DNA from 2 places in the Oceanobacillus sp. B139/18 genome. Region 2 is predicted to be linked to the other one. Evidence: a T-box and tRNA genes for the amino acid it is inferred to sense, from the RefSeq annotation. Region 2 holds a T-box; the other holds one or more tRNA genes.
What was found. A T-box is a leader RNA that pairs with one kind of tRNA and senses whether it is charged. The one in region 2 lies ahead of ileS (isoleucine--tRNA ligase), so its partner is inferred to be a tRNA-Ile.
Positions count from the first base shown of each region.

Region 1: it has a tRNA-Ile gene. The T-box ahead of ileS (isoleucine--tRNA ligase) is inferred to sense a tRNA for this amino acid. The anticodon was not compared.

Region 1 is NZ_JBVFXI010000001.1:497,527-503,497, reverse strand. It holds gene ACZSMY_RS02425 (peptidoglycan D,D-transpeptidase FtsI family protein) at 1-878, opposite strand, end outside; gene ACZSMY_RS02420 (MFS transporter) at 1,080-2,357, opposite strand; gene sodA (superoxide dismutase SodA) at 2,459-3,070, opposite strand; tRNA gene ACZSMY_RS02410 (tRNA-Phe) at 3,341-3,413, opposite strand; tRNA gene ACZSMY_RS02405 (tRNA-Ser) at 3,467-3,559, opposite strand; tRNA gene ACZSMY_RS02400 (tRNA-Ile) at 3,572-3,648, opposite strand; tRNA gene ACZSMY_RS02395 (tRNA-His) at 3,665-3,740, opposite strand; tRNA gene ACZSMY_RS02390 (tRNA-Met) at 3,770-3,846, opposite strand; tRNA gene ACZSMY_RS02385 (tRNA-Asn) at 3,848-3,922, opposite strand; gene ACZSMY_RS02380 (Na/Pi cotransporter family protein) at 4,341-5,969, opposite strand.
Region 2 is NZ_JBVFXI010000001.1:265,289-271,259, forward strand. It holds gene pgeF (peptidoglycan editing factor PgeF) at 1-761, shown strand, start outside; gene ACZSMY_RS01250 (YggS family pyridoxal phosphate-dependent enzyme) at 774-1,454, shown strand; gene ACZSMY_RS01255 (cell division protein SepF) at 1,470-1,907, shown strand; gene ACZSMY_RS01260 (YggT family protein) at 1,917-2,177, shown strand; gene ACZSMY_RS01265 (YlmH family RNA-binding protein) at 2,199-2,975, shown strand; gene ACZSMY_RS01270 (DivIVA domain-containing protein) at 3,060-3,563, shown strand; T-box leader at 3,656-3,873, shown strand; gene ileS (isoleucine--tRNA ligase) at 3,947-5,971, shown strand, end outside.

The sequences.
Region 1 (5,971 bases), 230 kb from region 2:
TTTTGGCGTGTCGTATATTGAATCTGTTCTTTACGCCCGCGCAGAAAATCCTCATACTGCTCTTCCAGCCCGCTCCTGCCGACACGATCGTTCCGGCTGTATCCCTTCGTCAGGTAAGCACTCATATCCTCTGCCGGAATTCCCTGCTCCTGGCTGGAGATACTGCCTAAAATACTTGTTAATGTATCACCGTTTGGATAGACACGATTCCAATCCGTTGTAGCATTAATACCAGGCAATTTATCCAGATTTTCCGCTACAGAAGCATATTCCTCTGCGGAAACCTCTTCATTCTTTACAATTTGAGGGGTTAGCGCATATGCTTTATCGAGTTCTTTTTTGATTGCAATAATTTCCAATTCGCCACCGGAAAAATTTGCAATTTCTTCATCCGTAATCAAATCCAGCGTCGCATTATAAACCTCAGAATTGTCCATTTCTTCTGTATCAATTTCCTCTAATCGCTCTTCTATGTCTTCTTGATGTAACAATAAATAATATTCTCTTTTGTCTCTGTCTGTTATTCGATCAATATATTGGTCGTCACTCATATCAATATATTGTGCCAATGTTTCCGCTACTTTCAGACGGTCATCCGCCTGCACACCCTTGGGAGGCGTATACGTAATGGAATACATCGCTTCATTATCTACAATTAATTTCCCGTTTGTATCATAAATCTTCCCCCGGGGTACAGGTATACTTGTCGTATCTAAATTGGTTCTCTCAATTTCGTCCTGATAAGCTTCCCCGTTTAGAATTTGAACAACACCTAACTGAAGTATGAGTGCAGAAAATAATAAGAAGATAGCAAAGAAAAGAATATTCATGCGAACGGGAAGCTGAGCCCGTTTTTTCTTTTTCTTCTTGTCTACCACTTTTCTCCTCCTTCACATCTATTTTGAACTTGCATCGCATTAAACTGTATAGCTCGTTTAAAAGTATATACAATGAATCATTTATGTGCATCTTTTTAAACCTTTAAATTATAAAAAGAAACTCCGCCCTTCGGGGCACAATTACCTTCCGCTTATAATCGTTCAAGTTATAATAGAGACCACTGTTTGATTTTACCACATTTAGCGACTTTTTTCGTCCGTAAAATCTTCTTTTAATGCGATTTTTTGTTTTTTTGACGGTCCAATAAAAATGTTCCGGATGCAAAAATAGATGATGGCATGTCCAGCGCCGAATATAATCAGTAAAGCAGGGATAATCACGTCATGCGGAAATAGGAACATGCCAAATATAAACACGGCAATCGAAGCAATTCTTCCCAGATTCAAATAAATTTCCCGGACTACAATGTATTCCACTCTTCTCTCGCTGACCATCCGCGCTCTGCCAATTACATCATAGGTCAGGGATTGATACGGAACGGTCAGAATTGGGAAGGCAATTCCGATAATCACCGCGTATACAATCAACCAGAACAGACTCATTTCAAAAATAATAATAAAAATAGAAGCAAACAGTAAGATTCCGCCAAATAAAATGGCTTTTTTTCTTAATGCAGGTTGAATCCATTTTAAAGCAACAAAATAAAAAATAATGGATAATCCTGAAAGAAATAAATTAAAAACCCCTAAAATAAGCTCACTGTTCGTAACAAGAAAAATCCAGATGGTAATATAGAAACCATAAATACCTTCTCTCAGCCCTTGAAAAAAGTGAGCATGTAAAATACGCTTCCAATTTTTATTTTTCTTTCTTTCATTGATGACAGCAGGTAAAGCAAAGCTTCCTCTGCTTCCCTTTCGTATAATAAAAAAGCTTACAATAATGGCAGCAATAAACAGGCTTAAGGAAATGATAAAAATAGCGGTATAGCCAAAATCCCCGGCCATTTTTGAAATCATCCATCCTGCAAGCAACGGTCCAATCATACCTGCAAACGAGGTCAGTGTGCCGGAAATGCCATTAAACCAATCTCTTGTATCCGGTTCGGTAATCTCAAAGGTCAGTACATAATAAGCTAACCAAAAAAAACCGTACCCTATTCCCAATAAACAACCGAGTATAAAATTATAATATGCAGCCAGCTCGCCGATCCAAAGAACGAACAGAAAAAAGAAACATAAAAAAAGAATTCCGATTCGCAATATAATGATGCGATCGATTTTTTTGGATAATTTTCCAGCATAAATAAAAGATAATGCCTGGAATACATAGCTTGCCAAGTGATAATTAGCAATCACAAAAAAATCTCCGGATTGCTTCCATAGGTACACATTAACAAATGTATTTGATAAAAAGATTCCTGCTGCATATAAAGCGCCGATAAGCAAGAGTATCCAAAGATCCCGATATTCATCTTTTTGTTGTTTATATCTTCTGTACTGCTGTTGTAATTGCATAGAAAACGACTCCTTCTTCTTTTATTTTTAGCGAAGGAGCCGTATCTATACAAAAAGCTTGCAGAAACATAAAGTTATCTGCAAGCTTTTATAATTATTCTTTATTTTGCTGCTTCGTAATTGTTTGTTACTTGATCCCAGTTAACAACATTCCAGAATGCAGAAATATAGTCCGGGCGTCTGTTTTGATATTTAAGATAATATGCATGCTCCCATACATCTAATCCTAATAGTGGCGTCTTACCATCTGTTAATGGAGAATCCTGGTTTGGAGTGCTTGTGATTTCAAGCTCGCCATTGTTTAATACTAACCATGCCCAGCCAGAACCGAAACGTCCTGCTGCCGCAGCTGCAAAATCCTCTTTAAATTTGTCAAAAGAACCGAATTTGCTGTTGATTTTATCGGCCAGCTCGCCAGTTGGTTCTCCGCCGCCGTTTGGTGACAAAGTCTTCCAGAAGAAGCTGTGGTTAGCATGTCCGCCGCCATTGTTGCGTACAGCAGTACGGATGCTTTCAGGAACCTCATTTAAGTCCCTCACAAGCTCATCAACTGATTTGTTTTGCAGATCTTCATGTCCTTCTAATGCATCATTTAATTTGGTAACGTAGGTGTTGTGATGCTTCGTATGGTGAATGTTCATTGTTTCTTTATCGATAGATGGTTCCAATGCATCGTATGCATAAGGTAATTCCGGTAATTCAAATTTTGCCATGTGTAACTCCTCCTTAAAATAAATGATGATTTTATTTCTACAATTTATACGTTATCAAAGGTAAGAATTTCTTGCAAATATTTTGCACTGATATGTATCAAACATTCCTTATTAAATAACCATTTACATATTATTGACTATCCCATTTTGATTTAGGGAAACTTTTTTCCCTTAAAGAAACAACAAAATATTTATAAAAAGAATCAGATTCCGCTTGCAAAATCTGAAAAAAGCACACAAAAAAAACAAGCTTTGTGCTTGTTTTTTAGATGGCTCGGGACGGAATCGAACCGCCGACACAAGGATTTTCAGTCCTCTGCTCTACCGACTGAGCTACCAAGCCGTACATGGAGCTTTGATATAAAAGCTCTCCATCATTCTGTTGTGAAATATGTATGGAGGAGGTAGAGGGATTCGAACCCCCGCGCGGTTTGACCCGCCTCTCGGTTTTCAAGACCGACCCCTTCAGCCAGACTTGGGTATACCTCCAGACAGAATAAATGGTGGACCCTGCAGGACTCGAACCTGCGACCGATCGGTTATGAGCCGATAGCTCTAACCAACTGAGCTAAGGGTCCTTTTACTATTATTGAATGGGGCGACCGGTGGGGATCGAACCCACGCGTGCCGGAGCCACAATCCGGTGCGTTAACCACTTCGCCACGGCCGCCATGAAATAGCAAATGTATGTATATTTTTTGGTAGCGGCGGAGGGGATCGAACCCCCGACCTCACGGGTATGAACCGTACGCTCTCGCCAGCTGAGCTACACCGCCATGGCTCCACAGGTAGGATTCGAACCTACGACCGATCGGTTAACAGCCGATTGCTCTACCACTGAGCTACTGTGGAATAATGTTTGTTTTAATTAGCAACAAAATATAATTTATCATGTTCTGTTGATTATGTCAACAACTTTTTTTGCGGTGTTGCAAAAGTTTTTATCAGAAGTTGACTGCAAGAATTATAATAGCATGTAATATAACATATTTCAACAAAAACTTATAAAAACTTTTTTCATTTCCGGTAATATATAGAAAAAGCTGTATTTCTATCGCATCTGTTATCCCCCCTTTTTAATATGCATGCTTCAAAATAATCAGATGTTCCATAAATGCTGTTGATAAATTATGCACCTCCGCGCTGCATAATAATGACCGACAGTTATCACGTTAAAAGCGTTCTCTTCCCCTTTTATCCCGAAATAGATGAAATAAGGGCTCTATCCGCTTCATTACAACAGATAGAGCCCTTTTATATCAGATCATCCTTAATGGTCTCCTAAGACGTTCTGAGCAATGTTTACAGCATGATCGCCAATTCGTTCTAAATTACTTATGATATCGACAAAAACGATTCCTGCTGATCCATTACAAGTGCCTTCATTCATACGGATAATATGGTTTTTACGGAATTTCCGCTCCATTTTATCGATTTGGTCTTCTTTTTGAATAACTTCTAAAGCCGCTTCCCGATCGTTTGCCTCTAAAGCCTCAACAGCCTGTTTAACTGTCATATACGTTAAATCAAACATTTTGTTGAGATCTTCAATTGCCTGATCTGTCAGCGAAACTTTGTTGGACATTTTATAGTCCACCAGTTCAACCACATTCTCAAAATGGTCGCCAATTCGTTCAATATCACGAATTGTACTCATTAAGCTGGTATGTTCTATACTTTCCGGTTCTGTTAAGTTGGTAGAAGCGATATCCACTAAATACTCCGTTATTTTACGATCCAGATTATTCAGCGCTCCTTCAATTTGCAGAGCCATCTCGGAATTTTTCGGATTCTGCGTAGTGACATAACTGTGGGTTTCCTCTAAACCTTGATACGCATATTTCCCCATACGGACAACTTCCATCTTAGCCTGGCCCAGTGCCAGCGAGGAAGACTGCTGAAGGAAAATAGAATCCAGATGCTTTGGTTTATACTCAATAATGACATCATCTCCAGGCACCAGCTTCGTAATGAGCCATGCCAAAGCACCGATAAATGGAAATTGAATAACCGTATTTGCGATATTATAGCTTCCATGCGCAAACGCAATGGTCATCTCCGGGTTTAAACTTAAGCTGGATTGTAAATAGTAAATAAATTGAGTAAACGGATAGAGCAAGATAATAAAAATAATCGCACCTAGTAAATTAAACGTTACATGTGTATAGGCAGCTCGTTTGGCAGCAACAGATGTACCTATACTTGCAATAACAGCTGTAATGGTTGTACCGATATTATCGCCAAATAATACAGGAACAGCTGCCTTTAAGTCAACTGCACCCTGAGCGAATAATCCTTGCAGAATACCAATGGTTGCTGATGAACTTTGTACAATTACAGTAAATACGGTACCAATAACTACTCCGAGAATTGGTGTATCGCTCATAGAAACTGTCAAATCTTGAAATGCCTGTAAAGAGCGGAGAGGTGTCATCCCGCTGCTCATTAATTCAAGCCCATAAAATAGACCTCCAAAACCGAATATCGCCTGTCCTACCGCTACAATTTTTTGCTTCTTAAAGAAAAAGATTGTAAACGCACCTAAAGCTAAAAATAATAACGAATACTCCCCAACATCTATTCCAATAATAAAAGCAGTTATGGTTGTACCGATATTCGCTCCCATAATAACACCGATTGCCTGTCTTAATGTCATAAAACCGGCATTGACAAGCCCTACAGTTAAAACAGTAGTTCCCGAACTGCTCTGAATAAGCACAGTTACAATAATCCCAGCAAGCACACCCAGGAATGGATTGGTTGTAAACCGGTCCAGAATATCCCGCAAGTGATCTCCTGCTGATTTTTGGAGTCCATCTCCCATCATTTTTATCCCCATTAGGAATATGCCGATTCCTCCGAGAAATTCAATAATTAAACTTTGAACATCGATATCCACGA
Region 2 (5,971 bases):
AAATTCCAGGTCTGGTAGCAGGCTTTACAACAAAAAATGGCGGTGTAAGTGAGGGGGCTTATAAGCAATTAAATATGGGGCTCCATGTGTTGGACGACGAGAATAAGGTGCTGGAAAATCGGCGGATTCTGAGCAAGGAATTAAATATTCCCCTGAACCGTTGGGTTTGCGGTGAACAAGTACATGGAACAAGCATCCATTTTGCAGGGAAAGAAGATGCGGGAAAGGGCAGTATTTCCTTTGATTCCGGTATTTCCGGCATCGATGGATTAATTATCAATGAGGCGGATTCTCTCCTCGGCACGGCTTTTTTCGCAGACTGTGTTCCATTATTTTTTGCAGATTCGACCACAAGAATAGCGGGTATTGCTCATGCCGGCTGGAAAGGAACAGTCGGACAGATTGCCCGGGAAATGGTACAGAAATTGAAAGAAGCCGGTGCCTCTATAGAGAATTTGAAAGTTGTGATAGGCCCGAGTATTTCCAAAGAAAACTACGTTGTTGACGATGTTGTTTTATCACATCTAACTGATGAACAGAAACAAAAATTTACGAAAGAAATATCGCCAAATCAATATTTCATCGATTTAAAAGAGCTTAATGTCGATATCCTTGTACAATCTGGCGTCTTTCGTCATAATATAGAGGTAACAAAATATTGTACATTACAAGATGAGAAGCTATTCTTTTCTCATCGGCGCGATAATGGAAAAACAGGGAGAATGCTCGCGTTTATTGGATTTGAGAAACAGAAGAAGTAATGGAGGATAAGAATGGTTGCAGTAAAAGAAAATCTAATGGAAATTCAAGCAGATATCGAGCAGGCTGCAAGGAGAGCAGGCAGAAATAAGGAAGATATTAATATTATCGCAGTGACGAAATATGTTACAATAGAACGAGCTAAAGAAGCATTATCTGCCGGGGTAATTCATCTGGGTGAAAATAGAAATGAAGGATTTTTAGCGAAATTTGAAGAGATCAGGGACAGTGCCACTTGGCATTTCATTGGTTCCCTGCAATCCAGAAAAGTAAAAGATATCATACATCATATTGATTATATTCATTCACTAGACAGAAAATCTTTGGCGAAAGAGATTAATAAACGGGCAGAAAAAACGGTGCCCTGCTTTGTTCAAGTCAATGTGAGCGGAGAAGAATCGAAACACGGATTAGATGAAGGAGAAGTGGAATCGTTTATTAAAGATTTAGCGGCATTTGAGCATATACAGGTGGCAGGTTTAATGACGATGGCTCCGCATGTCGATAATCCGGAAGAAACCCGGCCGCTGTTTAGAAAATTGCGTTTGCTGAGAGACCGTATAAAGGGGCTTGGTTTAGACTATGCACCATGTGAATACCTGTCTATGGGAATGAGCAATGATTATGAAATTGCTGTAGAAGAAGGTGCAACACATATTCGGATAGGTACCAAGCTGGTCGGCAGCGAATTATAAAGTGAGGTGTAGTAAATGAGCTTTAAAAAGAAGCTTAAAAATTATTTCACGATGGACGATGAATATGAGTATGAATATGCCGAGGAAGAACAAAAAGAAGAAATACCCCAGGTTCAGGAAAAAACAGCAGGAAGCAAAAATGTTGTGAACCTTTCCAGTATACAAAATACGAATTCAAAGGTTGTATTAGCTGAGCCGAGAAATTATAATGAAGCTCAGGACATCGCAGATAATATTGTTAACAGACGAGCTGTAATCATTAATCTGCAGCGTGTGGATCGTCAGCAGGCAAAGCGGATCGTTGATTTTCTGAGCGGAACGGTTTATGCCGTAAAAGGGGATATTCAAAAATTAGGATCAGAAACATTCCTGTGTACGCCGGATAATGTAGAAGTAACCGGCAGTATTTCTGAAATGTTATATGAGCAGGAAGATTATGATAAAGGATGGTAGCAGGAGATGTTGGCACAAATCGTTTCACTAATAAGCTTTGGTTTAAACATTTATAGCTTTGCACTAATTGTGTATATTTTTATGTCCTGGTTCCCTGGAGCCAGAGAATCTCAATTTGGAGAATTACTCGGAAAAATTTGTGAGCCTTACTTAGAAATTTTCCGTAAGTTTATTCCGCCGCTTGGTATGATTGATTTTTCTCCAATTGTTGCGATATTATTATTGCATTTTGCAAGAATGGGATTTATCCAATTTGCAATGATGCTTTAGGCTTGAAGGAAAGGAATGACCATGGAAGTTTATCAGCATTTTCGAAAAGAAGAACAGCCATTTATTGATCAGGTTCTTTCATGGAAAGACCAGGTGGAGCGATCGTATATTCCAAAATTGACTGATTTTTTGGATCCGCGCGAACAAGAAATCGTGCAGATGCTGTTAGGCACTAATCACGACGAGCTTCAGGCAGCTGCTTTTGGCGGATCCGAGTACAGTGAACGAAAAAGAATGGTGATTGCTCCTATTTATGAAAGCATTACAGAAGATATGTTTCAAGTAGAGCTGCTGGAGGCATCTTACCCGGAGAAATTTGTAAGTCTGGAGCATCGGGATGTAATGGGTGCTTTTTTATCACAGGGTGTGAAGCGAAAAAAATTAGGAGATATTACAGCAGCAGATGGGAAAATTCATTTACTTGCAGCGGGAGAGGTCGTCCCTTTTATCAAGATGAATTTAACATCTATTAAGAAATCTCGTATATCTTTCAAAGAACAGCCGCTCACTTCGCTGGTTACAGAAAAAAAAGCCTGGAAAGAATATGATAAAACTATTTCTTCCCTGCGTTTAGATACAGTTGTTAAAGAAATATATGGTGTCTCCCGAAAAGACGCTGCTGCTTTGATTCAAAAACTGCTCGTAAAGGTAAATTACCGGGTAGTAGATGATGTGAAATTCCAATTACAAGAAGGGGACATGCTCTCTGTACGCGGAAAAGGCAGAAGTAAAATTACAGCGATACGCGGGAGAACCAAGAAAGATAAAATCAAAATGACGGCGGCAATTTTGCAATAAATGCTGGAAATTTAGCTGGAATTATTGAATAATAAAGAGAGAAATCGGAAGCTCAAGCAAGCACCGATTAGGGAGGTGGAGATGGTGGCACTATCACCATTAGATATTCATAATAAAGAGTTTGCAAGAGGATGGAAAGGCTATGACGTGGATGAAGTAAATAAATTTCTTGATCAAGTGATGAAGGATTATGAAATTGTTATACGTGAAAGAGATGAACTGGATCAAAAAGCGAAAGAGCTTCAGGAACGATTAGGACACTTTACGAACATTGAAGAAACATTAAATAAATCTATTCTGGTTGCTCAGGAAACAGCAGAAGATATTAAAGGCAGTGCGCAAAAAGAAGCAAAATTAATTGTGAAAGAAGCAGAAAAAAATGCTGACCGTATTGTCAACGAAGCATTAAGTAAAGCGCGTAAAATATCCCTTGATGTGGAAGAGTTGAAAAAGCAGGCAAAAGTATTCCGATCAAGAATGCGCATGCTTGTGCAGGCTCAATTAGAAATGCTCGGTACAGATGATTGGGAAGAATTATTTGATACTGAAGTGGATGAAGATTTAGAATTGATGGAGCATGAATCTTAAAGGCTTGACTTAGGCTTGTATATTACATATAATTCATACAAGTATCATGTTTTTTGACATTTAATTTATGCTAAAAATTTCATAATCACTATCGTTATACAATGAAAGAGAAAGTATAGAAGATGACTCTGTGTAAGCGAGTCAGGGGCGGTGGAAGCCTGATACAGAAGTCTTTTAGAAAATCACTCTGGAGTAGCTATTATGAAAATAATGTAGTAATAGCCGGCTGTCCACGTTACGGATTTCGAGTGAATTTAATGCCGTGCATTAAATTTATAAGGGTGGTACCGCGAGTCTTCTCGTCCCTTTAGGGATTAGAGGACTCTTTTTGTATATAAAAATTTAATCTACGATGTGTCATGAAAATAACAGGAGGGAATATCTTGGAATATAAACAAACATTATTAATGCCGAAAACAGCTTTTCCAATGCGTGGAAATCTTCCAAATAAAGAGCCGGAGCGCCAACAGAAATGGGAAGAAAGTGAACAATATCAAAAAAACTTAGAACGTACAAAGGACAGAGCCTTATTTATTTTACATGATGGACCGCCTTATGCGAATGGAGATATCCATATCGGTCATGCACTGAATAAAATCTTAAAGGATTTTATTGTCCGTTATAAGTCCATGACAGGCTATTATGCACCATATGTTCCAGGCTGGGATACACACGGGTTGCCGATTGAAACAGCATTAGCGAAAAAGAAAGTAAAAAGGAAAGAAATGTCTGTTGCAGAATTCCGCAAGCTTTGTGAAGAATATGCACTTGGACAAATTGACAGCCAGCGTACACAATTTAAAAAATTAGGTGTACGTGGTGATTGGGATAATCCATATATCACCTTAACGAAGGATTATGAAGCTTCTCAAATTAAGGTGTTTGGAGAAATGGCACGAAAAGGCTATATTTATAAAGGACTTAAGCCGGTATATTGGTCTCCGTCTTCTGAATCTGCCCTTGCAGAAGCAGAAATCGAATATCAAGATAAACGCTCTCCATCTATCTATGTTTCCTTCGAAGTAACGGATGGAAAAGATGTGCTTGACGGCGGCGAGAAGATTATTATCTGGACGACAACTCCTTGGACGCTTCCAGCGAACTTAGGAATCAGCTTACATCCTGATTTAAGCTATGTAGTAGCACAAGTAAATGATGAAAAATATGTCATTGCAGAAGCTTTATTAGAAGATGTGAAAGAAGTATTAGGCTGGGAAGATGTAACGGTTGTGAAGAAATTCAAAGGGCAGGAAGCGGATCGTGTAGAAGCACAGCATCCATTTTACAATCGTAAATCCCTTGTTATGCTTGGAGAACATGTTACAACTGATGCGGGGACTGGATGTGTTCATACAGCTCCTGGTCACGGGGAAGATGACTTCTATGTTTGCCGCAGATATGGAATCGATGCATTTTGCCCAGTGGATGAAAAGGGTGTCTTTACGAGTGAAGCGCCAGGATTTGAAGGTTTATTTTACGATGCAGCAAATAAAGTTATCACAGAACAATTGGATGAGAATGGCGCCTTATTAAAATTAGAATTTATCACACACTCTTATCCGCATGACTGGAGAACAAAGAAACCAACTATCTTCCGTGCAACTTCCCAGTGGTTTGCATCTATTAAAGATTTCCGTCAGGATATTCTTGATGAAATTAAAAAAGTGCATTGGTATCCGCATTGGGGAGAAACAAGACTTTATAATATGGTGAGAGACCGTGAGGATTGGTGTATTTCCAGACAGCGTGCCTGGGGAGTTCCGATTCCAGTATTTTATGGGGAAGACGGAACAGCAATCATTACAGATGAAACGATTTCGCATGTATCCGAACTCTTCCGTGAGCATGGTTCCAATGTCTGGTTTGAAAGAGAAGCGAAGGATTTATTGCCGGATGGATTTACATCAGAGCATAGTCCAAATGGCAAGTTTACTAAAGAAGTCGATATTATGGATGTTTGGTTCGATTCAGGCTCCTCACATGAAGGTGTACTGATGAACCGGGAAGAACTTGATCGTCCGGCTGATGTATATTTAGAAGGAAGTGATCAGTATCGCGGCTGGTTTAACTCTTCATTATCTACTTCCGTCGCAGTAACGGGTAAAGCGCCATTTAAAAATATTATCAGTCATGGGTTCGCCCTGGATGGAAATGGCCGCAAGATGAGTAAGTCATTAGGAAATACGGTTGATCCGTCCAAAGTACAAAAACAATTAGGTGCTGATATTTTGCGTCTGTGGGTTTCCAGCGTGGATTATCAGGCAGATGTGCGTATCTCGGATGCTATTTTAAAACAGACTTCAGAAAGCTATCGTAAAATCCGGAATACCTTCCGTTTCTTACTGGCGAACCTTGCTGATTTTGATCCTAGCAAAGATCGCGTGAAGGATGAAGAATTGCAGGAAGTA